3 regions of the Paenibacillus salivarius genome follow, and region 3 is predicted to be linked to each of the others. Evidence: riboswitches for the same ligand, from Rfam matches in the RefSeq annotation. Region 3 holds a riboswitch; each other region holds the start of a gene.
What was found. Region 3 has a riboswitch for cobalamin ahead of ACSFXJ_RS18975 (ABC transporter substrate-binding protein). Riboswitches for the same ligand answer to the same signal wherever they lie in the genome.
Positions count from the first base shown of each region.

Region 1: it holds a riboswitch for cobalamin, as region 3 does, so the genes downstream of both, ACSFXJ_RS03070 (anaerobic ribonucleoside triphosphate reductase) here and ACSFXJ_RS18975 (ABC transporter substrate-binding protein) in region 3, are expected to answer to the same signal.
Region 2: it holds a riboswitch for cobalamin, as region 3 does, so the genes downstream of both, nrdI (class Ib ribonucleoside-diphosphate reductase assembly flavoprotein NrdI) here and ACSFXJ_RS18975 (ABC transporter substrate-binding protein) in region 3, are expected to answer to the same signal.

Region 1 covers NZ_CP195592.1:680,098-690,232, forward strand. Annotated here, with positions in the region: partial or broken gene ACSFXJ_RS03050 (IS3 family transposase) at 1-848, opposite strand, end outside; gene ACSFXJ_RS03055 (ribonucleotide-diphosphate reductase subunit beta) at 979-2,010, opposite strand; gene ACSFXJ_RS03060 (ribonucleoside-diphosphate reductase subunit alpha) at 2,287-4,620, opposite strand; gene nrdG (anaerobic ribonucleoside-triphosphate reductase activating protein) at 4,816-5,337, opposite strand; gene ACSFXJ_RS03070 (anaerobic ribonucleoside triphosphate reductase) at 5,334-7,304, opposite strand; cobalamin riboswitch at 7,575-7,813, opposite strand; gene ACSFXJ_RS03075 (hypothetical protein) at 8,275-8,496, shown strand; gene ACSFXJ_RS03080 (MurR/RpiR family transcriptional regulator) at 9,628-10,135, opposite strand, start outside.
Region 2 covers NZ_CP195592.1:1,312,272-1,322,406, reverse strand. Annotated here, with positions in the region: gene ACSFXJ_RS05820 (Gfo/Idh/MocA family protein) at 1-625, opposite strand, end outside; gene ACSFXJ_RS05815 (DUF6612 family protein) at 1,044-1,928, opposite strand; gene ACSFXJ_RS05810 (DUF1273 domain-containing protein) at 2,130-2,696, shown strand; gene glgP (alpha-glucan family phosphorylase) at 2,930-4,546, shown strand; cobalamin riboswitch at 4,702-4,896, shown strand; gene nrdI (class Ib ribonucleoside-diphosphate reductase assembly flavoprotein NrdI) at 5,034-5,411, shown strand; gene nrdE (class 1b ribonucleoside-diphosphate reductase subunit alpha) at 5,386-7,470, shown strand; gene nrdF (class 1b ribonucleoside-diphosphate reductase subunit beta) at 7,540-8,502, shown strand; gene ACSFXJ_RS05785 (phosphodiester glycosidase family protein) at 8,574-9,740, shown strand; gene ACSFXJ_RS05780 (Gfo/Idh/MocA family protein) at 9,792-10,135, opposite strand, start outside.
Region 3 covers NZ_CP195592.1:4,107,320-4,117,454, forward strand. Annotated here, with positions in the region: gene ACSFXJ_RS18970 (FecCD family ABC transporter permease) at 1-920, opposite strand, end outside; gene ACSFXJ_RS18975 (ABC transporter substrate-binding protein) at 917-1,933, opposite strand; cobalamin riboswitch at 2,134-2,339, opposite strand; gene ACSFXJ_RS18980 (hypothetical protein) at 2,488-2,748, opposite strand; gene katA (catalase KatA) at 2,976-4,433, shown strand; gene ACSFXJ_RS18990 (methyltransferase domain-containing protein) at 4,504-5,445, opposite strand; gene ACSFXJ_RS18995 (methyl-accepting chemotaxis protein) at 5,566-7,059, opposite strand; gene ACSFXJ_RS19000 (ABC transporter permease) at 7,305-8,087, opposite strand; gene ACSFXJ_RS19005 (ABC transporter ATP-binding protein) at 8,100-8,909, opposite strand; gene ACSFXJ_RS19010 (ABC transporter substrate-binding protein) at 8,926-10,044, opposite strand; gene ACSFXJ_RS19015 (aryl-sulfate sulfotransferase) at 10,073-10,135, opposite strand, start outside.

The DNA of each region.
Region 1 (10,135 bases), 2.2 Mb from region 3:
GACCTTGCCAGGCATCCCCTGTTTAAATTGGCGGTTTAGGAAGTTAGGAACCACTCGGTGTTCTTGAGTGGCTTTCATCATTCTCCGGTACGGATTTGCCTTCCTAATAGGGCAGACGATATCGTATTTTTTCATGATTCTACGGATCTTCTTCAAGTTGAAGACACACTGAAATTGACCTGCCAATGTCATTTTAATTTGGCGTGCCCCTTTCTTTCTGCCTTTGAAGTTAAAGGCCTTTAGAATCATTTCTTTCGTTTCTTCATCCTTTTTATCCTTGCGTCTCCTTTGTTCAATAGATTTGGCTGAGAAATAATTATAGTAACCACTTCTTGAAACTCCGGCAACTTCACAAAGGAATTTCACCATATGGATAAGGTTATATTTTTCAATGACCTCATGAATGAGAATATATTTTTGACTGACGGGCAGCTTTACTTCTTTAGCCCCCTTCCCAACAAACGAATCTTTTTTAAGAGTTCGTTTTCTGCCTGCACAAGCTTCATCTGTGCTTCCAATCTGGCATACTTCTCTTCAATAGATAATTCTTTAATCCGTGGCCTGCCAGAACTACCCTTTCTGGTATCTTTAAGGCCCAACACTCCTTCGGTTTTATAAGCAGCTTTCCAACGATCTGAAGCTGATTTAACTCTCTTCATGCCAATAACGTCAATATTAAATCCTGCTTCTTCAAAGATTTCTCTTGGAAGCTTCCCTTCACTATATTCAGTAACAAAGTGTTGTTTAAATTCATCAGTGTATGTGATGCCCTTTGAACTGACTGTTTTAACATATCGGTTCTTAGATAGTGTTGTGATATCTTTCTCTGTAAATAATTTTTTACTCATAATTCTCCGTCTCCACGTATTTCTCTATGTTATTCTTTAAATTATACAAAAAACACCCTATAGAAAGAGCACTTTTTTTAAGTGTCTATTCTATAGGGTACATTTTAGATTGGCAAGGCCTCTTTATTTTTTACAAATCGTCAAATCCGTTATCGTCGCCCACTTTGCCGTAGTTGCGGGACTTGGCTTCAAAGAAGTCGGTCTTGGTTGCATTGAGCGCTTCGTCGGAGAAAGGTTTGATCCAAGGCATGCAGTTGACGTCGACGCCTTCATAGCCTTTTTCCATACCCATCAAAGTCAGGCGCTTGTTAGCGATGTATTTGATGTAGTCGGACAGCTCGTTCAGGTCGATGCCGCGGACTTCCTTCAGCGTATAATGAGCCCAGTTCGTCTCGAGCTCCACGGCCCGGTCGATCGTCCGGTACACATAGTCGATGTTCTCCTTGGTGTTCAGCTCCGGATAGTCGGCCAGCAGCTGTTTGAACACTTCTGCGAAGAAGTAGCAGTGCTGGTTCTCGTCACGCTGAATGTAGGAGATCATTTGGCTCGTGCCCATCATCTTTTGGTCGCGGGCCAGGTTGTAGAAGAAGGCGAAGGTGCTGTAGAAGAAAATGCCTTCCAGAATGAGATCCGCGACGAGCGCTTCGAAAAACGTTTGCGGCGTCTGTTCGTTGCGGAAGTTTTGATAAATTTCGGAAATGAACTTGTTGCGGTCCAGCAGCACCGGATCGTGCTTCCAGTATTCGAAAATCTCCTTCTGCTCTTGCTCCGACACGATGGAGGACAGCACGTAGGAATACGATTGATTGTGCACGACCTCCTGCTGCCCGATAATCGCCGAAATCGCCTCAAGGGAGGAGTCGGTAAAATACCGCTTCACGTCGCCGACGAACATCGTCTGCATCGAATCGAGCACCGCGAGCAGCGAAATGTTGATTTTGAACGTGCGTTGTTCCTCCGGATCCAGCTGGGCAAACTGCTGCGCGTCCTTGTTCATCGGAATTTCGTCCGCGATCCAGTGGTTCAGCAGCAGCACCTTGTAAAGTTTGTACATATGCGGCATGCGGATATCGTTCCAGTTGAGAATCCCCGAGCATTCGCCCCCGATGATCCGGGTGGATTTGTTCGGCGCCTCCGTGTTAAAGATCGTTTGCAGATGCATTTTGTTCATCTCCTTGATTTAGTCACGTAATGGCTGGCGTATTGCTGCTCTTTGCTTGTCATTACGATAAAGGACATTTATTGTCTTATTTCGAGTTTTTTAAAGTTTCTAAAAAATAGCGGTAATTCAGGGCGTTATAGCCGGCAAAAAAGAGATATATGAGCGAAATAAGCCGCTTTTGGTGCGAATAAGGCCTAAATTTACCGCTAATATGCCCTCGCCTTGCGATCCCCCATTGTTCCGTTAGCTTCAGAGCCGCAGCAGGGTTCCCCCGCCTTACGACGCGCAGGATTCGCACTCTTCGATCGTCAGCGCGCGGCTGCGCACGTAGTAAGTCGACTTCATGCCGGCTTTCCAAGCGTGAAGATGCAGCGCCAGGAATTCGCTTGCCTTGATGTCCGGGCGCACGTAGAAGTTGAAGCTTTGTCCTTGGTCCACGTGGCGCTGGCGGGCGGCGGCCATGTCGATGGACCAGTGCTGGTCGATCAAGAACGCCGTCTTGTAGTACCAGATCGTTTTTTCGGACAGATCCGGTGCCGGATTGGCGATCTTGTACGTCGTCTTCTCTTCATAGGAGAGAAGCTCGTAAAGCGGGTCGATGCTGGCCGTGGAACCGGCGATGATCGACGTCGAGCCGTTCGGTGCGATCGCAAACATCCAGGCGTTGCGCACGCCGTTTTCACGGACCTGAGCCGCAAGCTCGCGCCACTGCTCCGTCGTCACGAATTTGCCTTCGCGGGAGCCGTCCGTATATCCGCGGTATTCGAAGTATTTGCCGTTTTCCCAATCGGAACCGGCGAACTTCGGATAGCGGCCTTTTTCAATGGCTAGCTCCATGCTCGATTTGACCAGCAGGTAGTTGATTTTTTCGTACAGCGCGTCATTATAGGCAACCGCTTCGTCGGACTCCCAGCGGATGCCTTCAAGCGCGAGCAAATGGTGCAGGCCGAACGTGCCGAGACCGATCGCACGGTACTGGCTGTTCGTGTATTGCGCCTGCAATACTTCGATATTGTTGATGTCGATGACGTTGTCCAGCATCCGCGTTTGGATCGGCACCAACCGGTCCAGCACGCCTGCCGGAACGGCACGAGCCAAGTGGATCGAGTTCAGGTTGCAGACCACGAAATCGCCCGGGATTTTCGAGATGATGATGCGCGTTTGGCCGTCTTTCGTCACGAGCTCTTCTTTTTCCACCACGGTCGGCGTCTGGTTCTGCATAATTTCCGTACACAGGTTGGACGAGTAAATCATGCCGTGCGCCCGGTTCGGGTTGGCGCGGTTGACGGTGTCGCGATAGAACATGTACGGCGTCCCGGTTTCGAGCTGCGACTTCATGATCCGTTTCATAATGTCGATCGCCGGCATCGTGATCCGAGGCAGGGTCGGATGGTTGACCGCCTCTTCGTATTTTTCGCGGAACGAGCCTTTGCCGAATTCCTCGTCGTAGAAATCCTCCAGGCCGAGCGGACGGCCGTTTTCGTCTTTCCAGCCCATCGTTTTCTTCACTTCATGCGGACAGAACAGGTTCCATTCGCCGCGTTCCTCGACCTTCTCCATAAACAGATCGGGCAGGCAGACGCCGTGGAATACGTCGTGAGCGCGCATGCGCTCGTCGCCGTTGTTCAGCTTGAGATCCAGGAAAGCGAGAATATCTTTATGAAAAACGTCCAGGTACACGGCGATCGCGCCTTTGCGCGTGCCGAGCTGGTCGACGCTGACGGCGGTGTTGTTCAGCTGGCGGATCCATGGGATAACGCCGGAGCTGGTGTTTTTATGGCCGCGGATATCGGAGCCGCGCGCGCGTACCTTGCCAAGGTAGACGCCGATGCCGCCGCCCATTTTGCTGAGCCGGGCCACATCGGTATTGGAATCGAAAATGCCTTCCAGCGAGTCGTCGACCGTGTCGATAAAGCAGCTGGAGAGCTGGCCGGCGACTTTTTTGCCCGCATTGGACATCGTCGGCGTCGCGGCGGTCATATAAATGTTGCTCATCGCCCAGTAGGCTTCTTTGACGAGCTCCAGACGGGTTTCCTCCGGCTCGCGGTGCATGAGGTACATGGCGATGACCATGTAGCGCTCCTGCGGAAGTTCCATCGTCCGGCCTTCAAAATCGGTAGCCAGGTAGCGCTCGGCCAATGTGAGCAGACCGATATAATCGAACAGCAGATCGCGCGAAGGATCGATGGTCCGGCCGAGCTCATCGATTTGCTCTTTGGTGTAGCATGTAAGCAGCTCTTCGCGGTATACGCCGATTTTGCACAGTTCGGTGATCAAATGATGGAACGAGCCGTACGGTTCCTCCGGGTATGCCTTGTAACGGCGGTTGACGGCCGCTTTTTTATAAAGGGAGGTCAGCAGGGCGCGGGCCGCGGCAAACTTCCAGTCCGGCTCCTCTTTCGTAACCAGTTCAAGCGCGGACATCGTAAATGCGCTGCTGATTTCCTCTCCGGTCACTTCGTCGCGTCTCAGCTTGGCGTTTACGCCGCGAAGGAGACGCTCTTTGTCCAGTGTATGTAATCCGTCGAGGATACGATCGGCATAAACGCCGAGACGTTCGCTGTCGAACGCGAGCTGACGGTTGTTGGGCTTCGTTACGAGTGATGGCATAATGGTAGTTCCTCGCTTTCTTGATCTACAAAATTTTAAAGTCTATAATCTTTAATTCTCAAATTGAGAATAAAGATGAAAAAAAAGGACGTCCGCCGATTTGCAGGCAGGCGAATAGGGGACGCCGATAAGTCGAATTCTATGCTGTCTATTAAAATCATCACAGATCATTAATTATACTAGAATCTTGATGAGCTAGAAAGAGAAAGTTGGCTCCCATAAAACGGGAGCACTTTCGGCAAGGCTGCGTTCGATGTCGATGAGCCGCTGGTTGGAGCTGCCCCTGTAAAGCAGGGAAGGATCCCGAAGCTCCAGGACGAAGCGCCCGTCGACGAGCACCTGGCAGCGCGCCAGGAGGCGGAATTCGGGGGAATCCCGATGCCCGGTCAATTCCTCGAAGGTATAACCGCTGTATATCCAGACGGGGACGTCCCGGCCCGCTTCATCGCGCAGGCGGTCGATAAATTGCCCGACCTCCTCCGCCGAGAAGAAAGGGTCCCCGCCCAGGATGCTGACCCCGCTGAGCAGCGGGTTGTTAACGATGTCTTGAATAATCCCGTGCTCCCGCTCGGGGGTCAGCGGCTCCCCGTAATTGAAGTTCCATGTGGCCGCGCTGAAGCAGCCTTTACAATAATGCCGGCAGCCGCTGACGAAAAGGGCGGCCCGCAGGCCCTCGCCCTCATTGATCGATTCGGGGTAATATCCGCAGATGTTCATGCGTCATGCTTCACCCGGTCGCGGACCTCCGCTTGTTTTGCCGCATTGAAGCGGGTCTGGTAATCGCCCGTCAAATAGCCGGTCACGCGCCGTAGACGGCGGATATGCACGTCGTTCTCATGACTGCCGCACGAAGGACAATTCGCTCCGATGATGCCTTCGAACCCGCAGGCCGAGCAGCGGTCTATCGGGTGGTTGATGCTAAAATAGCTGACCTGCTGGGAAAGGGCATATTGAATGATGTTCAGGAAAGCCGCCGGATTGCTGCGGGCGTTCCCGTTCAATTCGATATACGAAATGGCCCCCGCATTGCAAATTCCATGAAACGGAGCTTCAAGCTGTATTTTTTTCGCGGCGCTCAATTTGTAGTAAACCGGCACGTGAAAAGAGTTCGTGTAATATTCCCGGTCAACGACGCCCGGAACCTTGCCGTAAACATCCGCGTCGCGTTTGGTGAATTTGCCGGACAGCCCCTCCGCCGGCGTGGCGAACAGCGTAATGTTCAGATTGTGATTTTCGCTCTGTTTGTCGCAGTAGTCGCGCATGTGGGCGATCAAGTCGTACGCTTTTTTATAAACTTGCTCATCCTCGCCATGGTGCTTGCCGTACAGCGCCTTCATGCATTCCGCGAGTCCGATGAAGCCGATCGACAGCGTTCCGTGCTTGAGCAGCTCGCCGACGGATTCGTCCGGGGCGAGCTTTTCGCCGCCTTCCCAGACGCCTTCGCGCATCATGAAGTCCGAAGCTTTGGCTTTTTGCGAAGCCTGGATTTGATAGCGGTGCAGCAAGCCTTCCAGCGCGATGTCCATATAGCGGTCCAACTCCCGGTAGAAACCCGCTTCATCGGCTTCCCGCCGGTGTCCCAAGGCGATCCCGTGCTCCAGCCCGAGCTTGACCAGGTTCAGCGTATTAAAGGAAAGGTTGCCTTTCCCGGACAAATGGTTGCGTCCGAACCGGTCGGCGACGACCCGGGTGCGGCAGCCCATCGTGGCGAATTCCGTATCCGGATCGGCCGGATCGTAATACATCAGGTTTAGCGGCGCATCCAGATTCGCAAAATTCGGATACAGGCGCTTCGCGGAGCATTCCGCCGCCTTCACGAACAGATGATAGTTAGGCTCGCCCGGATTTTGGTTAACGCCTTGCTTGCATTTGAAAATCTGAATCGGAAAAATCGGCGTTTCCCCGCTGCCGAGGCCTTGCATCGTTGCCGTCAGGAGCGAACGGATCACGAGCTGGCCTTCCGGCGAAGTGCAGGTGCCGTAGTTGATGCTCGTGAACGGGATTTGACCGCCCGCGCGGCTCGACATCGTGTTCAGATTGTGGATCAGGCTTTCCGCGGCTTGCAGCGTTTCGCTCTCGGTTTCTTTTAACGCATATGTAAAAGCTTTTGGATATTCGGCTTGAAGATCGTTGCGGCTCATGTTGATTTCTTCATCAGCGAACAGCGTACCGTCCGCCTCTTCAAAATACTCCAGCCCTTTGAGAAAATATTTGGCAAACGACTTGGCCACGTAAGGGGCGAGGTCGAAATCCAGCTTGTTGGCCGATACGCCGCCGTATTGCGAGTTTTGCTGGGATTGGAAAATAATCGCGACCAGAGCCATCGCCGTCATGATCGACTTCGGCGGCCGGACGCTGCCGTTGCCGGTGTTGAAGCCTTCGCGAAGCAGCTTATCAAACGGGATGAAAATGCAGTTGGTCGTACCGATGGCATACTGGTCCAGATCGTGCACGTAAACGACATTGTCTTTGATCGCCTGTACGAGCCGAGGCGGCATGACGAAGTGGTTTGCGTACCACTTGGCGTACTCGCTACCGAATTTGCTCATTTTGCCGGAGAAGCTTTCCCCGTTCAGGTTGGCGTTTTCGCGCAGGACCTCCAGGTTCGAACTGGCCACGATTTCCTCGCCGAGGCGGATCACTTCCCTAAGGATGGAGTCTGTATTTGTTTCCGTTGCAGGCATCCTCCCCTGGGTTTGGTCCGTGCTCTTCTCCATACTCGTCTCCGTTTCGTTTTCCGTCCATTCATCGATTCGATTCAACAGCGTCATTGCATGTTTTCCTCCCCGAACACTAGTGAATTAATCCATATAAAAAGCACTCCCAACCCGGCCCAGGTCGAAAATGCCCGAATGCGTCGCAATGATAGCTATAGAAAGGGAGTCGTCATGCTGTCAAAAACAAAGCTATGGATAAGCTGCAAGCGGACACCTCCCTGTACCTCGCAGGTTAGCGCGGTGTCTTCCAAACGGGCAGGTCTCCTGGCTCTCGTGATTTTCCCGGCGCCTTCCCGCAGGACAGGGTTGGTTCTGCAGTGGCGATATGCCGGCAAAATGTGCGGATGACACGATTCGGATCGTGTCGCATCGCACGTGACGATGACAGTGGCGGGACCGCAGCGGACTTGCACCGCTTTCCCTTTTAAGCTCCGGCGGGCTTTTTCCGTCGAAGCACCCGTTTACACTATATTTTGTTGTGTTGATAATACATTAACCCAATATCTAGTGTTTGTAAATGGGACTTGCGCGAAATAGGCGGATGAAAAGAATGAAAATCGAGTGAAAGCAGGCGGGGATTGGACAAGCGGGATTTGAAAATTTTTTGTGAATGTCCGGGAAGGCGGAGAGGGGGGGAGATGGGATTTTGGATGAGTGTGGCGGCGTCTCGGTAGTATCTATTTCGTGGACTGTAACGGTTGCCTGAGGCGTTAATTGGGAAGAACTCGCATGTTTTCAGAACTAACGGTTGTCCGGGAGCCTAATTGAGCTAAAAGGGCGGGTTAGCGGACCTTGAGCGGCGAATAAGGGCCGTGGCAACCGTTAAGAAGGGAAGGAAGGTGATTGAGGCCATTTAACGGCTGTGGCAACCGTTAGGAATATAGTTAGGTGGGAGCAAAGCGATGATGTACCATGGTGCAGCACGACGGATGCAGCGGTGCACTATGCTGCTTGGGGCGGCAAAGGGTACAACATTGCCTGGCGGCAGCCAAGTGATACAACAAGTTGCCTGGCGGTAGCCAAGCAGTACAACATGTTACCTGGCAGCAACAACGCGGTAATCCCATGCGGTTCGGCAGCGACAAAGCGGTGCGCCAAGCTGCTTCCGCTGCTTCCGCTGCTTCTATGGAGAGTAACGCTTGCCAGAGGCGTTAAATAGGGTGAATTCACGTTTTCGCAAATTTAACGCTTGCAGAAGAGCTTATATAGCAAAAAGGGCAGCTAGTGTGGTGGAATAAGCGAAATAAGGCTCATGGCAATCGTTAAAAGTGTAAAAACGGAATTTGAGGTGTTATAAGGTCCGTGACAAGCGTTAGCGCCGTACAGGTTAGCGGATACAAAGCGATGATGCACCATCCGTGCTACAGAAGCAGGGCGATGATGCACCATGCGACACGACGAATGCATAGAGGTGCACTATGCTGCTTGGGGACAGCAAAGCGGTACAACAAGTTGCCTGGCGGCAGCCAAGCAGTACAACATGTTACCTACGCCAACAAAGCAGTACAACATGTCTGACGTCAACAAAGCGATACAACATATTATTAAGTGGTAGCCAAGGGTTATAACATGATGCCTGGTGGCAGCCAAGTGATACAACATGTTACCTGGCGGCAACAACGCGGTAATCCCATGCGGTTCGGCAGCGACAAAACGGTGCGCCAAGCTTCTTCCGCTGCTTCTATGGAGGGTAACGCTTGCCAGAGGCGTTAAATAGGGTGAATTCACGTTTTCGCAAATTTAACGCTTGCAGAAGAGCTTATATAGCTAAAAGGGCGGCTAGTGTGGTGGAATTAGCGAAATAAGGCTCGTGGCAATCGTTAAAAGTATAAAAACGGAATTTGAGGTGTTATAAGGTCCGTGACAAGCGTTAGCGCCGTACAGGTTAGCGGATACAAAGCGATGATGCACCATCCGAACTACAGAAGCAGGGCGATGATACACCATGCGACACGACGAATGCATAGCGGTCCACTATGCTGCTTGGGGACAGCAAAGCGGTACAACATGTTGCCAAGCGGTAGCTAAGCGGACATCATGCTGCCTAACGCCAGCAAAGCGGTACAACAAAACATGTTGCCAAGCGGTAGCTAAGCGGACATCGTGCTGCCTAACGCCAACAAAGCGGTACAACATGTTGCCTGGCGGCAACACAGCGGTATCCCGATGCATGCGGTTCGGCAGCGACAAAGCATGTGCGCCAAGCTGCTTCTGCTGCTTTTATGTGAGAGTAACAGCCTCCCCCGACGTCAATTTGAACACAAAACGTCGGCAGACTCAGGCCACCGGCTTACCTGGGCAGCTCATGCGCATAATTTTTGCGCAGGCGGTTCAGTTCGTTCAATTTTTGCAAATGATCATCCTTATTTCTCATCCCTACCGCGATAATGAGGTTCTCCACGATAAACGTAGGGGCGATCATCGAGTGGAACTCCCAGGTTTCGCCGCGGCTGGCGAACAGGGTGATGTCGCATTGGCCGGAAAAGTCGGATACCAGCCGATCCGTAATCAGCAAGGTACGGTACCCGGCCTCCTTGGCATGATCGACGATCACTTTGGCTTCCGGCAGCAGCCGGACAAAACCGAACAGGACGACGAGGTCACCTTCGGTTAAATGGAGCAGGTCTTCAAACAGCTCGCTGCCGCCGCGGTCCAGCCGATGCACGGATAAGCCGAAACGGCCCAGCCTGAAATGCAGCAGCTCGGTTAGTCCGGCGGAGGGGCCGGGGCCGTAGATGTAGATCCGCTTGGACCCGGCGAGAGCGGTTACGGCCTCATCGAATGCGCCCTGGGAATAA
Region 2 (10,135 bases), 2.8 Mb from region 3:
CGATCCGGGCCGTGCTTCGGATTTCGCGGGGGGAGGAACCGTACACCAGAGCGGCCAGCGTTAGCGGATAAACGCCAACATCAAGCAGCGCTCCGCCGGCAAGCTCCGGGTTCAGCAGCCTGCCTTCCGGCCTCGCATCCGCGCGAATGCCGAATTCCGCCTGGACCAGGCGGACATCGCCGATCCTCCCCGATTCGATCCACTCCAATGCCTTACGCACCGGTGGCAAAAACCGGGTCCACAGCGCTTCCATGACAAATAAACCGCGCTCTTGCGCAGCGGAAATCAATGCGTTCAGCTCCCGGCAATTCACGGCCGCCGGTTTTTCCACCAGCACGGCCTTCCCCGCCCGTAAGCTGAGCAGCGCATTTTCCAAATGATAACGATGCGGTGTGGCGACATAGATGACGTCGATTTCGGGATCGTTCGCAAGCTCCGTATAACTCCCGTAAGCCTTAGGAATCCGATAGCGCTCGGCAAAGCGTTCCGCATTCCCCAACTGACGCGATCCTACCGCAAAAGCGATCCCGTTCTCCGTATGTGCAAGATCAGCCGTAAATTGCCGGGCAATCGTCCCTGTCCCCATAATCCCCCATTTCACGGTGCGGCCATCCTTGATATTCATGAACCATGCCTCCTTTGCCACATTCCTTGTACCTGACATTCATTTACCCTTTTCGGGTTCGGCTGAATTTTTTAAAAAAAGTTCAAAAAAATGTTTGATTTTTGACACAAAATGTTCAATAATTAATACAGACACAAATTGTTCACAAATTTACGCTGCGAAACAAAGGAGCTGACTACGATGTGGGAACCTGGAAGCAGTAAAGCAAAAAGCGGAATGTTCGGTTGGATCGTCGGGCTCGGCGTATTCTACGCCGTCTTCTATACCGTATTTACTTTGTTCACCATTCACGGCTAATTTATTTGTAATCGTTGTCATCGTTGAAAAGAATTTAGCCTGCGGCTGATGCCGCAGGCTTTTTGCGCAAAAAAACGGCCGAACCGCCGTCGCCGGGGTTCAGCCATAGGATGTGACGATATTATTGTACCGATTGAGCGTTGTCGATGGCTTCTTGCGGCACCTCGATCGAAGTGATTTCATCGTATTTCGAGAACGTGCTGCTCATTTTCATGTCCAGGGAAACCTTTTGTCCTTCCACTTCCATATCCATCACCATTTGAACATCGGTTTTGTTCGGCAGGAACGTATCCTTGTTTACCGAATAGGAAATTTTGATGTTTTTCAGGTCCATCTGGTCAAGCATAGCCGCAGACTGCTCGTTTTGGCCGCCGGACTGGCTCATCAGCGACTTTGCCAGGTCCTTCACGCCGTCGCCGGAGAGATCGGCCGTCATCAGGTATTCGTCGCCTTCCTGAGTGATTTTGGCTTCGCTGGCGATCGACTTGAATTGCTCCAGCTGCGCTTCCGGACTCGCCGATTGCTCTGCTGTTTGCATAAGCTGGTCATGCATTTCGTTAGGCAGCTTCATCCATGTATCGTTTTGTTTCGAATAGATGCCATCCTTGGTAATGTACTGCTCAACGTTTTGCTTTCCGAGCTCGCCCAAATCCATTTCAATATTTTGATACATGGCCAGCGGTTCTTTCACATAATCGCTAGTCCCTTTAATTACGGATTTCTGTTCCTGTGTTTGTCCGTCCATGGTTACCACGATATTTTGGGTCGTATCCAGCCCCATCGAGAAGCTTTTAATCTTGCCGCTGGCTTCCGACACTTTCGTGATGAATTCATCGACGCTAGGAACCGTTTCGGACGACTTATTCCCCTCTGCGTTCGCGGTTTGGATTACCGCTTCTTTTCCGGTATTGCTGTTTGCTCCCCCGCTTGCTTCCTTGTCACTGCTGCATGCCGTCATGCCTAGTACCAGGATTGCCCCCAATAGGGCTGCTGTCCATTTCTTCAAAAGAATATCCTCCTAAATATGTAGTCCCATTGATATTACCCAAAGTCATCCCTAGGTTAACAGGGAGTAAGGTCTTAATTAGGAAACATTTGGGGGTCTAAAATTTTGGTATGATAGACCTATTGCGTTTTTGCGATTCTACAATTCATGTTGTTCCGAGATATAATTGTAGAAATGACCAAGCCGAAAGGAAGACCTCTTTTGAAAAATTTGCTCGTTACCGGTTACCGTGCGCACGAACTTGGCATATACAACAATAAGCATCAAGGCATTCCTTATATTCGTCAGGCTATCGCGGCCAGGCTCATTTCTTTCATCGAGGAAGGACTGGAATGGGTCATCACGCCAGGCCAATACGGAGTCGACCTATGGGCTTGCGAAGCGGCTCTTGGACTGAAGGAAACCTATCCCTGGCTGAAGTGCTCGATCATCACCGCGTTCAGCCATCCCGAGGAGCAGTGGAACGAAGAAAAGCAAAATTATTACCGGGATCTGATCGGGCGCATCGATTACTACGGGTCCGTCAGCAAGGAGGGTTATCAGGGCAGATGGCAGTTTCAAGCAAGGGATGAGCTTTTGCTTCGCAAAACGGATGGCATCCTGCTCGTATATGATGAGGACAGCGGCGAAGCCAGCCCGAAGTATATCAGGCAGCGCGCTCTGAAAAAACAAGCCGAGGAAGGGTACGGTTACTTTCAAATCGGTCCTGAAGACATCCAGGCGATCGCCGACGAAGAGCGTCTTAATGACGACTTCCCTCTAGAATAATCATAAAACCGAAGGTCGCGCAAACGTTTGTTCACGCATTTTTCAAAATTATGGTTTTTTTTCGTACCAAGGGCTTCCCTTCCCCATATAATATGTTAAAATATGACTCGAAATCGCTTTCACATTGGCGCGTCCTTTTCCGATGTTCAAACGTTTGCACTTACAGCCTATGCTTCGCTCTGAAAAAAGACAATGCCGATGTATCCATGGAAAATGATGAGGAGGCTTACCGAATGAACGAGAAAAAATTGCCTACTGTAGCTTATTTCAGCATGGAGTACGGACTGCATTCCGATTTTAAAATGTATGCCGGTGGTTTGGGAATTCTGGCGGGAGATTATATCAAGGGCGCCAAGGATATCGGCGCGCCGATCGTCGCCATCGGGATCAAATGGAAGCAAGGCTATACGGATCAGCGGATCGACGAAAACGGAAAACCGTACGATTCGTATTACAACTATGTTTACGATTTTCTCGAGGATACCGGGGTCAAAGTAACCGTGAAAATCCGCAATACCGATGTCGTATGCAAAGTGTGGAAGACGGAAAAGTTCGGTAACAATCCGCTTTATCTGCTCGATACGGACATTCCGGAAAACGGGGATGCCTGGATCACCGGCCAGCTGTACGGATGGTTCGGCGAAGAACGGATCGCCCAGGAAATCGTGCTCGGGATCGGCGGCGTCAAAGCGATGCGCGCGCTGCAAATTCCGATCGACGTCTACCATTTCAACGAAGGACATGCCGCGCTTGCCGCGACGGAATTGATCCGCGAAAAAATGTGCGCCGGCAAAACATTCGAGGAAGCCTGGAAAGCAACGCGCGAGGAAGTCGTGTTTACGACGCATACCCCGATCAAAGAAGGCAACGAAACCCATCCGTTGGACCGGCTGGATTATATGACCGCATTTAACGGATTGACCCGCGAACAAATGGAGCGGATCGGCGGCAACCCGTTCAATATGACGGTAGCGGGCCTGCGCCTGTCGCGCATCTCCAACGGCGTAGCTGCGCTGCATGCGGATACGTCCAACAAAATGTGGAAGGAAGTCTCCGGCCGCTCCGAAATCATCGGGATAACCAACGCCATTCATAAGCCGACCTGGGTGGATGAACGGATCACCCGCGCCTATGAGAACGACGGCGATCTGTGGGAGACCCACATGGAAATCAAGCGTGAACTGATCGATTTTATCGAAGACCGGTCTGGGGTCCGGCTGAACGAGGACCATTTGCTGATCGGATTTTCCCGCCGGGCGGCTCCTTACAAACGAAGCGACCTTATTTTTTCCAAACCGGAGGTCATCGAGCCTTACCTGAAATCGGGCAAAATCCAGATTGTTTTCTCCGGCAAGGCGCATCCGCTGGACGATACCGGCAAACGGATCGTGAGCAATTTGGTCGCCATGATGAAGAGATATCCGAAGAGCGTCGTATTCCTGGAAAACTACGATATGACGATCGGCGCCATGCTGACCCGCGGTTCGGACATTTGGCTGAACAATCCGCGCAGGCCGCTTGAAGCGAGCGGCACTTCCGGGATGAAAGCGGCGATGAACGGCGTACTCAACTGCTCGATCCTGGACGGCTGGTGGCCGGAGGCGTGCATCGACGGCGAGAACGGCTGGCAAATCGGCGGCGGCTTCGAGACGACCGATTTTGAAGTCCTTGACCGCCATGACAGCGAAGCCCTGTACGATACCCTGCTGAACCGGGTGCTGCCAACGTATTACGACAACCGCGACAAATGGGTGGAAATGATGCGCAAGAGCATCGAGACGACGCGCGAAGCGTTCGCGACCAAGCGGATGCTGGAAGAATATTACGACAAAATGTATATCAAAGCGTAATCGGTTTTTAAAGAGCCGGAACGCCCTTAAACGAAGCCGCCTCAAGGGTCGAAAGAGAGCCTATGAGGCGGATTTTTTGTAGTATTTTTATGTGATCATTCTGTTAAGCAGCTTGACACCTCACTATATATTGGGATATAGTCGCAATACGACAACTACATATTGTGGAAACAGGTACTTTGTTCATAGACAAGGTTTAAAAGGGAAGTTCGGTGCAATTCCGTCGCGGTCCCGCCACTGTAACAGAAGAGTGCTCTCCGATAATAACCACTGAACGGCTCCTTGTTCGGGAAGGTTGGAGAGGATGATGAGTCTGAAGCCAGGAGACCTGCCTGTTTCTTTCGCACGAATATCGCCTACGGGAAATAGGCAGTGTCTTACATCAGGTTATTGAATAAGCTGAGGTATTTTTGCTGCCCGTTTACCGGGAGATAAAAATACCTTTTTTTATGGAGAAAAACAGAATTTCGGCTGAGGGTGTGAAACGATGGTCATTGCATACGATTCGAAAACCGGTAACGTCAAACGATTCATTCAAAAGCTGGATGCGGATGCCGAATGCATTCAAATTGACGAGGAAATGAGCCTCGATACGCCTTATGTGTTGATTACTTACACGACAGGCTTCGGTCAGGTTCCGGAGAAGGTACAGAAATTCCTCGCCAGAAATCACGGGCAATTGCAGGCCGTGGCCGCTTCCGGCAACCGCAATTGGGGCCAATGCTTCGCTGTTAGCGCGGACCGGATCGCCTCCCAGTATAATGTGCCCGTCCTATATAAATTTGAGCTCAGCGGCACCCCTACCGACGTCGCCAACTTCCAAGAGAGGATGAATTCACTTGAAGCATATCGAGTTAAACAATGAGATCATGTCCCGGAGAGAGGACGGATTCTTCGATCTGGAGAAGGACCTGCAGGCCGTGCAGGCGTTTAAGGAAGAAGTGGAGCAGCAGCTGATGGCTTTTTCCGGCGTGGAGGAACGGATTCGGTATCTGATCGATCACAACTATTACTATGATGTGCTCGCGGAATACACCATGGAGCAAGTCAAGGAAATCAGCGAACGGGTTGAGGGCATCCCCTTCGATTTTAAATCCTATATGGCCATTTCCAAATTTTATCGGGATTACGCGCTGAAAACCAATGACAAAACCCGATATTTGGAGACGTACCGGGACCGGATCGTGATCGTTGCCCTCTTCCTCGGACGAGGGGATTTCGAAAAGGCGAAGGAGTACGCCGTCGCCATGATCGAACAGCGTTACCAGCCTGCGACGCCTACTTTTTTGAATGCCGGAAAAGCCCGCCGCGGAGAAATGGTATCTTGTTACCTGCTCGAGCTTGACGACTCGCTGAACAGCATCAACTACAACATCTCGACCTCGATGCAATTGTCCAAGCTTGGCGGAGGCATCGCCTTGAATTTGAGCAAGCTCCGCGCGAGAAACGAAGAAATCAAAGGCATTGCGAACGCCTCCAGCGGCATCATGCCCGTGGCGAAGATTCTTGAGGATACGTTCTCTTACGTGAATCAATTGGGTCAGCGAAAAGGCGCGGGTGCCGTGTATATCAATATTTTCCACTGGGATGCCAATGAGCTGCTCGATAGCAAAAAGATCAATGCCGATGAAAAATCCCGTCTGCAATCGCTGTCCATCGGACTCATTTGCCCGAACAAATTTTTCGATCTCGCGGAGCGCAATGAGGATCTGTACGCGTTTGCCCCTTACTCCGTCTATAAGGCATACGGGCAACATCTCGATGATCTCGATATCGATACGATGTATGAGGAACTGCTCGCCAACCCCGCAGTGCGCAAAACGAAAGTCATGAGCGCCCGCGACATGTTGACGAAAATCGCGATTATTCAGCTGGAGAGCGGATATCCCTACATCATTTACCGCTCGAACGCGAACCGTCAGCATGCGCTGAAAGCCATCGGCAATATCAAAATGTCCAACCTGTGCACGGAAATTTTTCAATTGCAGGAAACGTCCACGATCAACGATTACGATCAGCCGGATGAAATCCGCCGCGATATCAGCTGCAACTTGGGTTCCCTGAACATCGTGAACGTCATGGAACACCGCAAGCTTCGCGAGTCCGTCCATACGGGCATGGACATGCTCACCGCGGTGTCCGACATGATGAACATCGATAATGCGCCAGGCGTAAGAAAAGCAAATTCGGAGCTTCATTCCGTCGGTCTCGGCGTCATGAACCTGCACGGCTATCTGGCGAAAAACGGGATTCCTTACGAGAGCGAGGAAGCCAGGGATTTTGCGGAAACGTTCTTCATGATGATGAATTTCTACAGCCTGGAGCGCTCGATGATGATCGCCAAGGAACGCGGCGTGACCTTCATGGGCTTCGAAGCTTCCGACTACGCGAACGGCACGTACTTCGACCGCTATCTCGAAACCGACTACTCGCCGAAGACCGCAAAAGCGAAAAAGCTGTTTGAAGGTCTGGAGATTCCGGGACCCGCAGCTTGGGCGGCCCTTAAGCAGCAGGTGATCAAGCACGGGCTGTACCACGCTTATCGTTTGGCATGCGCTCCTACGGCCTCGATATCGTATATCCAAAACGCGACTTCTTCCGTCATGCCGATCGTGGATCAGATCGAAACCCGGACGTACGGCAACTCGACAACCTACTATCCGGCACCGTATCTGTCACGGGAAAATGTGCTGCTGTATAAATCGGCCTACAACATGGACATGTTCAAGCTGATCGATATGATCGCGGCGATCCAGCCGCATGTCGATCAGGGGATTTCGACGGTTCTGTTCGTCAACAGCGACGTGTCGACCCGGGAGTTGGCCCGATATTATATCTATGCCAATAAAAAGGGCCTGAAAAGTCTTTATTACACCCGTACCAGAAAAGTCGGCATCGAGGAGTGCGTCGCCTGCGCGATTTGATGCGGGGCATATCCGGATAACACGGCAGATGAATGAGTACGCAGTCCATCAAAGGAGGAGAACGCCGCGATGCGCGCAGTAAACTGGAACAAACCCGAAGACGATTTTTCCAAAATGTTTTGGAATCAAAATATACAGCAGTTCTGGACGGAGGAAGAATTCCCCGTTTCTACGGACAAGAATGTATGGGACATGCTGACCGGGCAGGAAAAAGACATCTACAAGAAGGTGCTCGGCGGACTCACCCTGCTCGATACGAAGCAAGGCGGCGAAGGCATGCCGCTGATCCTGCTGCACACGACCAACCTGCAGGCGAAGTCCGTATTGGCGTTTATGGGGGCCATGGAGGAGATTCATGCGAAGTCCTATAGCCATATTTTCACGACGCTCTGCACCGGCACCGAAATCGACGAGTTGTTCGCATGGGTCGACAGCCATCCGCTGCTGACCCGCAAGGCCGAATTGATCACCGGGCGCTATCTCAAGCTCTTTAAGCCGCAAGCGACCGCCAAGGAACTGTACCTGGCCATGACGGCCAGCGTATTCCTGGAGTCGTTCCTGTTCTATAGCGGCTTCTTCTATCCGCTCTATCTTGCCGGCCAGGGAAAAATGACTGCCAGCGGCGAGATCATCAACATGATTTTGCGCGACGAGAGCATCCACGGCGTATTCGTCGGTCTGCTTGCCCAAGAGGTGCGGGCATCGCTCAGCGAGGCGGAGCATGCCGAGGCGGAAGCCGAGATGTATGAACTGTTTCATGAGCTGGCGGAAATTGAGCGTCTATATACGCAGGAAATCTATTCGCCGCTGGGTCTCCAGGACGAGGTGTTGAAATTCGTGCGCTACAACGCGAACAAAGCGTTGATGAACCTCGGGCTGGAGCCGTATTTCCCGGACGAGAAGATCAATCCGATCGTCGAGAACGGTCTGAAGACGGAATCGAAAAACCATGACTTTTTCAGCCTCAAGGGGAACTCCTACCATCGGGCGATGCACGTGGACCGGCTGACCGACGAGGATTTCATATTTTAAACAAAAGAGGTACTTCAACCGATATTATGTAGATACCCATACATACATCAGTAAAGGAGTACATCTCAGAAATGAAAAAGACAGTCATCCTGGCATTTCTCGCATTTCTCTGCCTCGTTCCTTCGAACCTGGCAACCCCGTCCCCGGTATCCGCAACTTCGGCGGCAGCGGCGGCAAAATCGTCGATCCTGATCGACGCCAAAACCAACCGCTCTTTCGTGCCGATCCGGTTCCTGAAAGGTTTCGGGGGGGCTCAGGTCGAATGGAACGCCGACGATAAGCAAATCGTCATCACCGATGGAGACAAACAGCTCACCCTTCACGTCGGAAGCATGAGCGCTCTCGTCGACGGCTCTCCCGTCACATTGACGGATGCCCCGTTCCAGGAGAACGGATCTACCTATGTGCCCCTCCAATTCATTAGCCAATCGCTTGGATACGAACTGGAATGGGGCAAAAATCCGGCAACGCTCCGGATCAGCCGCGGAGACCTAAGCGTAATCCTGCCGGCAGCGACGCGCGGAGCCTTTGCCGATGGCACCGAGCCGGTGAGCAGCGCCCGTAAAACCTTCAAGGTGGGCGGCAAATCCTTTTCCGTGCAAATGGTTACCGTGAACCTGATGCATCCGGGAATGGACCTCGATGTCGTGTTGGCGGGCAATACCGTCGGAAAAGTCGAGGATCTAAGCAGCATCGCCAAGCGCAGCAAGGCGGTCGTGGCCATCAACGGCACGTTTTTTGACGCATATACCAAGGATAGCTATAAAGCACCTTACGGATATATCGTTGACGGAGGCGAGTTAAAGAAAAAGGCTTCCGGCGACCAACGCACTATTTTTACGTATGACAAAAATTTGTTGGCCGAGCTGATTCCGGGCGGCGAATTTAACGACCGCTTTAATCTGGGAACGATGGAAGGCGCGCTTCAGGCCGGCCCCCGGCTGGTCGTGGACGGCAAAGTCGCCATCGACGTCAAGGGCGAAGGATTCAAGGATCCGAAAATTTTGACGGGCGGCGGCGCAAGAAGCGCATTGGGGCTGACCCGTGACCATAAGCTGATCCTGCTGACGACCGGCGGAGCCACGATTCCGCAGCTGGCGGAAATCATGAAGCAGGCGGGAGCCTACCAGGCGATGAACCTGGACGGCGGCGCTTCCAGCGGCCTGTACTACAAAGGGAAATATCTTACGACCCCCGGCCGGAAAATCAGCAATGCGCTCGTTGTCACTTATCAATAAACAGTAAAAAAGGGATGCCTTTGATTTCTCGCAGGCATCCCTTTTCTTTTTTTAAGCTTCATCAGCCGGATATTTCAGCCCGATTTGACGGCGGGCTTCTTCCATAATTTCCGCAACGACGAGCGAATTCGCCAGCGTATTGACGCTACTCTCACGCTTGCCCGCCTGAATGAGCTCGATGAACTCCCGGGCCTCATAGAACATCGATTCTTGCATTTGCGGCTGGCGGAGGTCCTCGACCGTGCCGTCGCGATACACGATTTTCACTTCATAAGGCTGGTTCACCTTATCGATCACCAATGTACCGTTCTCGCCTTGAATTTCCGTTGGCGCATAGGAATCCGTAATTTTGGAATACATGACGATCGCATCCATGTCGCTGTAGCGCATCAGGA
Region 3 (10,135 bases):
AAATCGCTGTACATCATGAATGTGCCTCCGCCCAGTGCGGAAAGCGGGATGATCAACCGGTAGTCCGGGCCCGTGATTAACCGGATTATATGCGGAATGACGAGTCCGACAAAACCGACGACCCCGGACACGGACACCGCCGCCGCAGTCATCAGCGTTGCCACAATAAGTACGGTTAACTTCGTCCTTTCGACATGAAGCCCGGTATGAGCCGCCTCGCGTTCGCCCAAGGCCAGCAGGTTCAGCGAGCGTGCCCGGCTCCACAGGAACAGGGTGCCCAGCGCCAAATACGGAAACAGGATGGCCGTATACGACCATCCGCGCAGACTCAGGCTTCCCATTGTCCAAAAAAGTATTTCGTTCACGGTATCCCTGGACATCGCCGTTAGGAAAGAGACGACGGCCCCGAGAAAAGATTGCATCACCACGCCCGATAAAATGAGGCTTTCGATCGGGATTTTTCCGTTCTCCCTCGCTAGCCGCATGACGATCCACAATGTCGTGGCTCCGGCAAGAAAAGCGACCATCGGAAGGGTGAAAATACCGGCCAGCGAAAACTGCCAGCCGAAAAAGATCAGTACAGCCGCACCGACCGCCGATCCTGAAGATACGCCGAGCGTAAACGGATCGGCGAGGGGATTGCGCAGCACGCCCTGAAACGCCGATCCCGCTACGGCAAGCGAAGCTCCGACCAGCAAACCGAGCAGCACCCGCGGAAGCCGCACCTTCATGACGATTTGTTCGGAGGCGACGCTCCAGTCGGGTTCAATGAGGTTTCCGATCCATGGAAGGCGGTGCAGGATGATTCTGGCGATTTCACCTGCAGGCAAATGTACGGAACCGAACCCGATGCAGATCAGCAGCGTAACAATAAGCAATCCCAGGCCGATTAATCCGTACCCTGCCAGTTTGGTTCTCATTCCTGAATCAGATCCGGATAAATCGCTTTTGCCACCTCAATCAGGCCTTGGGTCACGCGAGGACCCGGACGGCTGAGCAGGTTGTCGTCCAGCGCCACGATGCGGTCTTCCTTCACCGCCGTGATTTGATCCCATCCGCCGCGGGACTTGATAATTTCGGCCAAAGTCCGGTTGTTTTCGTCAATGACGCTCTTGGCGTACAGAATTACGTCCGGGTTCGCCTTGATGATATTTTCTTCATTAATTTCGCTCCAGCCCGTTATGTCGCTTGCGACATTTTCTCCGCCGGCCAAGGTGATCATTTCATCCATGAACTCACCCTTGCCGACCGTCCAGCCCGGGGAAAATTCAATGTATACTTTTTTCTTTTGATCGGCAGGCAAAGTTTTGACGGCTTCGGTGACTTTCGCAAGCTCGGCTTTCATTTGTTCGGTTACCTCTGCCGCTTGCTGCTGGTGATCCGTGATCTTCCCGACCGTTTGAATATTCTCGATCACCTGATCGACCGTTTTCGGATTGGAACGATATACTTTCAATCCCAAATCAGTCAGGCTTTTTACCGTATCTTCACCGATAAGACTGCCCGCAAGCACGAGATCCGGCTGAGCGGCCACGACCGCTTCCACGTTGACTTGGAATCCGCCCATTCTCGGCTTGTCCTTTACGGCTTCCGGGTAATCATCGTTATCCGAAACGCCGACAACCTGCTCGTCCAGTCCGAGAGCAAACAAGCCTTCCGTCTCGGATGGAGCCAACGATACAATCCGTTGCGGAGCCGATTCAAACGTGAATTCCGTTCCGAAGGCATCCGTTACGGTTAGCGGGTAAACCGTACTTAGCTGTTGGTCCGCATTGGAAGCCCCGTTGGTGTCTTGCCCCTGTTCTTGTACCGCCTGATTCGCGTTGTTGCCTTCATTCGCCGCTTTATTCGAGTTGTTCGCACCGCAACCCGCGGTGACGAGCAGCAACAGCGCAAGCAGCCAAATCCCCCAAATTTTACTCCATTTCTTCATGTGTCCCTCTCCTTTTGAATATCTGATCTGGTAATAAAACGCCTGAAACGAGCGAAACGCTTATGTCCGCAAGAAAACCCATCCTGAATAGGATGGGTTACGTCTACAAAGATATACCGGGAACCTGGAATTTCTTGGAGGTCCCGTTGCCGGGGCAGATTCCTTCTTCTAAGCAGATCGTTATCCTTTCCTCGAAGGACCGTCTAATCTTCCCGTGGGCAGGTCTCCTGACTAACAGGTTGCGACGAAAGCCCGCCTTCCCATCATACTTTGACGTATGACAGTGGCATGCATGGGCTCGTCCCTGAATACAGTGGCGGGACCGTGCCGGATTTGCACCGGCTTCCCTTTTAACCCGAAACCCGCCGCAAAGGAGAGTTTCAGGACCTACGGGTAAAATATTCGCTGGTTTTAGGCTTACTTCTGTATAGGATTATAGGTTAAAAACCGTGAACTTACAACAATTTTAGCGCACAGAAAAGACCGCCCCGACGAACGAAGCGGTCTCTTTCTTGCAGTTAACGGCCAGATTAACTGCCAAATGATCGACAATCTTACATGGAAGACGAAATTGCCCCAATGATAAGAACAAAGAAAATGACATAGATAACGATACCGATCAATGCCCAGATCAACGATGCCTTGGCAAAGTTCGATTTGCTCGGATTCGTTCCGCCTCCGAAAGCCCATACGAACAGCATGATCAGGTTTACGACCGGAATCGCCATCAGCAGGATCGTAATCATCCAATCTTTCAGGCTGACTACGGGCGCTCCTTGCACCTGCGGATATCCTTGTTGTACATTCGGTTCCATGAAATACTCCTCCTCTATGGTAAAATTCTCCTATGAACCGTTCTCCATGATACTACAATTTCTCCTATAAAACTACTATTTTTTACACGATGTACCTTCCTTCATTTAGTTTTCATCTACCATTCATTCGGGCTTCATGACAATAATCTTAACCCTTTGGTAAAGTTGTCATATCGAGATCATATGTATAAAAACAGTGATGCCATTATATTTTTCGAGGTGATTTTATGAATAAAAATAACAACTATTTAACTACCAGTTCCGGCGCTCCGGTCGGAGACAACCAAAATTCGATCACGGCGGGAGGCCGCGGTCCCGTATTGATCCAGGATGTGCACCTGCTTGAAAAACTCGCTCATTTTAACAGGGAACGCGTTCCGGAACGGGTCGTCCATGCCAAAGGCGCCGGCGCCCACGGCGTATTTGAAGTAACGAACGACGTTAGCCAATACACCAAAGCCGCCTTCCTTTCGGAAGTAGGCAAACAAACGCCGATGTTCATCCGTTTCTCGACCGTGGCCGGCGAACTCGGCTCTGCCGATACCGTTCGCGATCCTCGCGGATTTGCGGTGAAATTTTATACCGAAGAAGGCAACTACGATCTCGTCGGCAACAACACGCCGGTCTTTTTCATTCGCGACGCGATCAAATTCCCGGACTTTATCCATACGCAAAAGCGTCATCCGCAAACGCATCTGAAAAACCCGAACGCGGTTTGGGACTTCTGGTCCCTGTCTCCGGAATCTTTGCATCAAGTTACGATCCTGATGTCCGACCGCGGTATTCCGGCCACTCTGCGCCACATGCACGGTTTCGGCAGCCACACCTTCAAATGGGTAAATGCCGAGGGCCAAGCGGTATGGGTCAAATACCATTTCAAAACGGATCAGGGCGTTAAAAACCTGGATGTCAAAGTAGCCGAACAGCTTGCCGGTTCCAACCCGGATTATCATACGGAAGATCTTTTCAATGCGATTGAACAAGGCGACTTCCCTAGCTGGACGCTGTATGTTCAAATCATGCCTTTCGAAGACGCGAACACGTACCGTTTCGATCCGTTCGATGTCACGAAAGTATGGTCGCAAAAAGATTATCCTCTGATCGAAGTCGGACGCATGACACTGAACCGGAACCCGGAAAACTATTTTGCCGAAGTCGAGCAGGCCACGTTCTCCCCGGGGAACTTTGTACCGGGAATCGAAGCATCGCCTGACAAAATGCTGCAAGGCCGTCTCTTCGCTTATTCGGATGCGCATCGTTACCGCGTCGGCGCGAACCATAACGCTTTGCCGATCAATCGTCCGATCGCCGAAGTCAGAAACAATCAACGTGACGGTTCCATGCGTCCCGACAACAACGGCGGCTCCGGCGTATACTACGAGCCTAACAGCTACGGCGGACCAACGGAAGCGCCCGAGCATAAGATCTCCCCGTTTGAAGTCACGGGATATGCAGACAGCGTAGCTTATGATCGTGATGATCATTATACTCAAGCCGGCGACCTGTACCGTCTTCTGAGCGAAGATGAACGCACCCGTTTGGTAGAGAACATCGTCGGAGCGATGAAACCGGTAGAAAAAGACGAAATCAAATTGCGTCAAATCGCACATTTCTATAAAGCCGACCCCGAATACGGAACCCGTATCGCGCAAGGTCTGGGCTTAACCGTGCCGGAAGGCGTTTAGTATTAAGAAAAAGAGCATCGCCGAAGATCTTTGTCCCGGCCATGCTCTTTTTCTGGTTTCGTAATCAATATCATTCGCATAACCACACGCTACGAACAAACGACCCTTTCGCAACCCGGCACCGGTCCTGAATCGTCCAACCGGCTCGGGCTATTTCCTCTTCCAGCGGTTCGCTGGATACTATGACCGATCGGGCGCAGAAGCGCCGAAGACTGCCCAGCATGCGCAGACGTTCCTCCATCGAAAGGACGGAGCATAAATTGTAAGGCATATCCAGGATTGCGGCGTCGTACTTCGCTTCGACATCATTCATGTCCCCGATCTCTACGACTTCGGGATAGCCGAAATGCCGCAGATTGGTTCTGGCCCCCTGAATAGCAAGCGGATTAAGATCCCGGCCGACGATATCGATTTTCATCGATAACGCCTCGATCAGCACATTGCCCATGCCGCAGCAAGGATCGATCACCTTCTTTCCGTCTGGGTAGGGGACGGCAATATTAACGAGGCTCCGGGCCAGTTGCGTACTTAAGCCTGTGGAATAATTTTGGGGTTTACGCTTATGTTCAAGCCAAACCGCCTCCGACGGAATGGATCTGCCAAGATGCCAGCCGTCATTCGCGGACAGCAGAGCGAACGTGATTTCAGGATTTCGCATTTCCGCCGTTCCGCGTATACGCGCTCCGACCCGGCGTTCCAACTCGCGCTGTTCCTCGTAGCTACGCTTGATTCCGTTTTTGACATAAACGACTTTAAAGGATTTGCCGCCAAGTTCAAGAGCAGCCACTTGATCTATAATTTCTTCCAGCGAATCCCCTGAAAGCAGTACGTCGATCCTTTGCGATAGAAACGGGCTGCGGCTCGGATCCAACCTCCTGTCGGATTCCATATAAAGTTTCGAGTCCGGGTCTTTCCCGAACAAAGCGCGCAGCTCCATGCCGCACAGCTCCCGATCATTCTCATGATAGTTAAAAGTATAAATAAAACGGCCGAGGGCCTGATTTCCGTTCATTCGGGTCATTCCTTTCCGGGCGGGCCACATCGTCCACATTATTCTTTCTGTATAATGCCTGGCCCCCAAAACAATATAACATACCCGGGATCCCTTTCGGCCGGAAAGCCTTGCACGGTGTTACTCCACGGATAGATCCGCGCCAAGCACCCCGATCACGGCGCCATCTTTTAAAATCGGAACGGATAAAGTAATGCATCTTCGCTTCGTAATGGCCGAAACATACACCTCCGAGATGACCGGCTCCCCGTTCAATGCAAGGCGGAACCATTCGCGCCCTTTTGCATTCAACAGTCCGGCCTCCGGGATCGATACGACGAACGAGCCGTCCGTCCGGTTTGTCCATGCCGCTTCGAGATCAGGCTCCTTCTTCAAAAGAAGCTCCAATGAGGTCCGGTGATCCTCCTCCCGCATCATCCGAATGGCTTTGGTATCCGCCGCATCCCGAAGCTTGCCGGCAAAACTCAGCCCAAGCTGCCGGGCGGCCGCCTCGTGCCCTTCCGCAATTTCATTTGAGGATGCCGACCCGCGTATCGTATCAAGCGAATCGATCAGTTCCTCTTGCGCCCTGTGCAAGCCGCCGGCCACCGTTTGCAGTTTTCCGATATGTATCCTTTGCGACTCCATTCGCGACAAAGCCCCTTCCACATGGGAAATGCTGCGATGAAGTCCGGCATGCACTTCCTTCAGCATGCTTTCCATGTTACGGGTCATTTCCAATTGCTCGCGGCTCCGTCTCCCTGTCTCGACGACATGTTCGTTTACGGAGGCGACCTCATCGGAAATGAAGCGGATGTCCCGGCTCATCGATTTCATCAACTCGATTCCGCCCATGGCCGATTGTTTCCCGTGACGAATCGACTCCTTCATCCGATTGGCGTCATCCGAAATATGCCGGAACAAAGGAGCCGAACTGCCGATCGCGCTTTTGCTTTGCTCCGCGAGCGCCCGCATTCTGCTCGCGACAACATCAAAGCCTTTTCCGTGTTCCCCTACCCTGGCCGCCTCAATCGAAGCATTCAAGGCGAGGAGCGCAATTTCACCGGATATTTCCTCGAGCTCCCTATAAAATACGCTAAGCCTCCTCGCATTGTTCTCCAGGTCCGTCATCGGTCCGATCATCGACTCCTGGGAATCCGCCAACGAGCGAATCGTTTCGTCCGCTTCCGTAAGGGCATCCGTAATCCGGTAAGCCTCGCTCACCGTTTTTTCGCTGCGCCGGTGCAAATGCTCCGCCGCTTCCTGGATGCGATAGGCGGAAGATGCAACTTCCTGCATGGCGGCCAAGCTTTCCTGGACTTGTTCAAGCGAGCGTTCGCTGCTGGCTTTGAGCTGCATATCCTCCTGTGAGGACACATCGGACAAGCGGCTAAGCTGAACAATGCTTTCATTGACTTCCCCGACGGCGGCTTGAAGCCTGTCCGCAGCCACCATCGACTCATTTGCTACGGCTATCCACCGGTTCTCCGGCCCTTCCTCCTTTGCCAAAACGGCTAAGGACGCAGGCTGTACCGATTCCTCCGAATTTCTCGAATTCCGGCCCGTCCCGGAAAAGATGGTCGAGAAAACCTTCCGGATGTTTCCCACTTTTTTATTTCTTTGTATTAGACTCACTCTACCCCCGCCCTTCTTATGTAAGTTTATCTTACATTATAGAGTAGCGACTTGGACTTAAAAAGAGGGATTACGCAAAAAAATGATAAAATATATGAATGATCAGAACAGAAACGCTTATATCTAACATAATGTGTTATATTTCAACGTGTTTAGCGGATGTATTTCTTGCGATATCAGGAAAAAGGCTATCCCCGGGCTAAGTTTATACAACATAGCCATGGATAGCCTTTGGATATTTTCGTTTATCTTCTTGCCGGTCCCGAGCTGACGACCCCGTACCGCCACAACACTTTGTTTCCGAACCAGCCGAACAAACGGTCTGTAATAAAGCCCATCAAGCCGAGGCAAATCAGGCCGACGAAAATCCAATCCGTTCGGAAAAACAACCTTGAATTCCAGATTAGGAAACCGACGCCTTCGTTTGCGGCGATCATCTCGGCACCCACAATCGCCATATAGGAGGTGCCCATGGCCAGCCGGACTCCCGTGAAAATATACGGCGCCGTTGCAGGCACAATGACATGGACGATGATTTGCCATTCCGAAGCGCCCATACTGCGGGCGGAACGGATTTTGTCCTCCTCCACGGACAGCACGCCGGTCAGCGTGTTCATCATGACGATGAACAAGGTTGCGTAAAGAATAAGCGCGATTTTGGATTGCTCGCCGATGCCGAACCAGACCAGGAACAGCGTGATGAAAGCGATCGGGGGAATAAACCTAATAAAGTTAAGCAGCGGTTCGGCAAAGTGACGAATCGCGTCCACCTTGCCGATGACGATGCCGAGCGGAATCGCGATCAGACTGCCGAGCGTCCAACCGCATAGAACCCGAAAGAAGCTGACGCCGATATATTTTTGCAGCGATCCGTCCCGAAGCAGTTCGATCGCCCCTTTTACCGTTTGCGCAGGGCTCGGGATCACCTCAGGACCGTACAGCATCGCCCCGCCTTGCCAGGCCGCCAGAACGAAAATCCAAAGGAGGAGCAGCCCTGCCCATTTCTTTTTCCACCATGCCGTCTTCATGACCATCCCTCCCTACTCGTCAAAATGCGCCTGAATTTGTTTGTAGTAATCGTAAAACTCCGCCGCCGACACGTCCCGGGGATATGAAAGCGGAATGTCGTAAATATGCGATATTTTCGAGGATGGCCCCGGAGACATAATGCCGATCCTGCCCCCCAGCAAAATCGCCTCCTGGATATCGTGGGTCACAAACACGACCGTTTTGTTCGTCTGACGCCAGATCCGCACCAACTCCTTCTGCATCGTTCTGCGGGTCATCGCGTCCAGCGCGCCGAACGGCTCATCCATGAGCAGAATTTCCGGGTCATTGGCCAGCACCCTGGCAAGCTGCACCCGCTGCTTCATCCCGCCGGACAGCGCCCGCGGCAATTTGTCGCTATGTCCGGTTAGTCCGACGAGGTCAATGTACCGGTCGGATATTGCGTTACGTTCCTTCTTCGGCACCTTTTTCATTTTCAAGCCGAATTCGACGTTCTGCCGGACAGTGAGCCAGGGAAAAAGCGAGGAATCGGCCTGTTGAAAGACGACCGCCCGGTCCCGTCCGGGTTTGTCGATATCGGCGTCCCCGATGCGAAGCTCGCCGCTTGTTTTGGAGATAAATCCGGCGATCATGTTGAGCAGCGTCGATTTGCCGCATCCGCTCGGGCCCAACAGCACAAAGAATTCTCCGCCTTTGATGACCAGGTCCACGTCCTTAATAATGTAATGAACTTGACCTCCTCCTGTACCGGTCTGCTCGCTATAGCTTTTGTTCAAGCCTTGGATCGTTATCGTTTGATTCGTTTTTTCCCGTTCCGCTTGTTTCGGCATGGCCAATGACATTATGGTTTCCTCCTTCTTATGGGGTAGCTGTCACACGATCCGGAAAGGTTTGGTTCAGGAACTCCAGATTGATTTTGTCCGCAAGTTCAAAATCTTTCTGAATGATCCCGGTCTCCACCATGTATTTTTTCTGGCGCGTCAGGCTATCGAGCGCGTTCTGCGTAAAGTCGATGTTCCAGTTGTTCACGGACAAATCCTTCAGCGTCGCTTCTTTCGGCTGTTTGACTTCGTCGTACAAAATTTGCGCCACTTCATCCGGGTTTTCCTTCACGAATTTCGAGGATTCGTCCAGCGCGCGCAAGAAATTCGCGACCGTCTCCGGATGCTCCTTGATCAGCGAATCCGGAGCGACGATCTGGCTTCCGATCCGTACGCTCGTTTTGGCCATGTCGGTCAGCTCATGCGCACCCTCGATCGTTTCGAATTTTTGCAGCATCGCCGCGCCGGTTACCCAGGCGGCATCCACGTCCCCGCTCTTCAGGGCGATATACGCCTCATCGAACCCGCCTTGGCCGGTCAGTTTCACTTTTTTCGGATCGACGCCGTTCTCCTTCAAATATTCATCCCACAGGTAAGTAAGGAAAGTCCCCCGCATAAAGCTCAAGTTTTTCCCTTCCAGATCGGCAGGCTGCTTGATTTCGTCGCGGACGAACAGCTTCCATTGCTTGGCGCTATGATCCGTCGATGTGCCCGTCGATGCGATGATCGAAAACTCGCCTTTGCTGACGGCGTTCAAAATCGGAAAATCGGCGCCCCAGCCGATGTCCGCCTGTTTAATGAACAACGAATTGATTCCTTCCGCCGGTGTCGCAAAATTGACCAGGGTCGCGTCGATCCCGTATTTTTCGAAAATCCCTTTCGTTTTGGCAACGCGGAATACCGGATTCGAGGAAATATCGGCGATGTTCAATTTCACCGTCTCCTGTTTGGCTGCGTTGTCGGTCCCGGTACCGGCTCCATTGCCGTTCGCTTTGTCGGCCGTATCGCCGGCCGCTTGGGCGGACTGCGCCGCCCCCTGCTTTTCGCCGTTTCCGGATGACCCGCAGCCGGACAAAGCCGCAACAAGTATGATCACGGATATGAGTACAATCACCGAATAAGCTTTTCTATTCTTTATGTTTGATGGATTTCGCATGGTCTCTTCTCCCTTCACCCTTCGGTTTTTATTGATCCTGCGCCTGCGCGGGCCGCTCGTCGAACCGGGCTACGCAAGCCGCGCCGTCCTC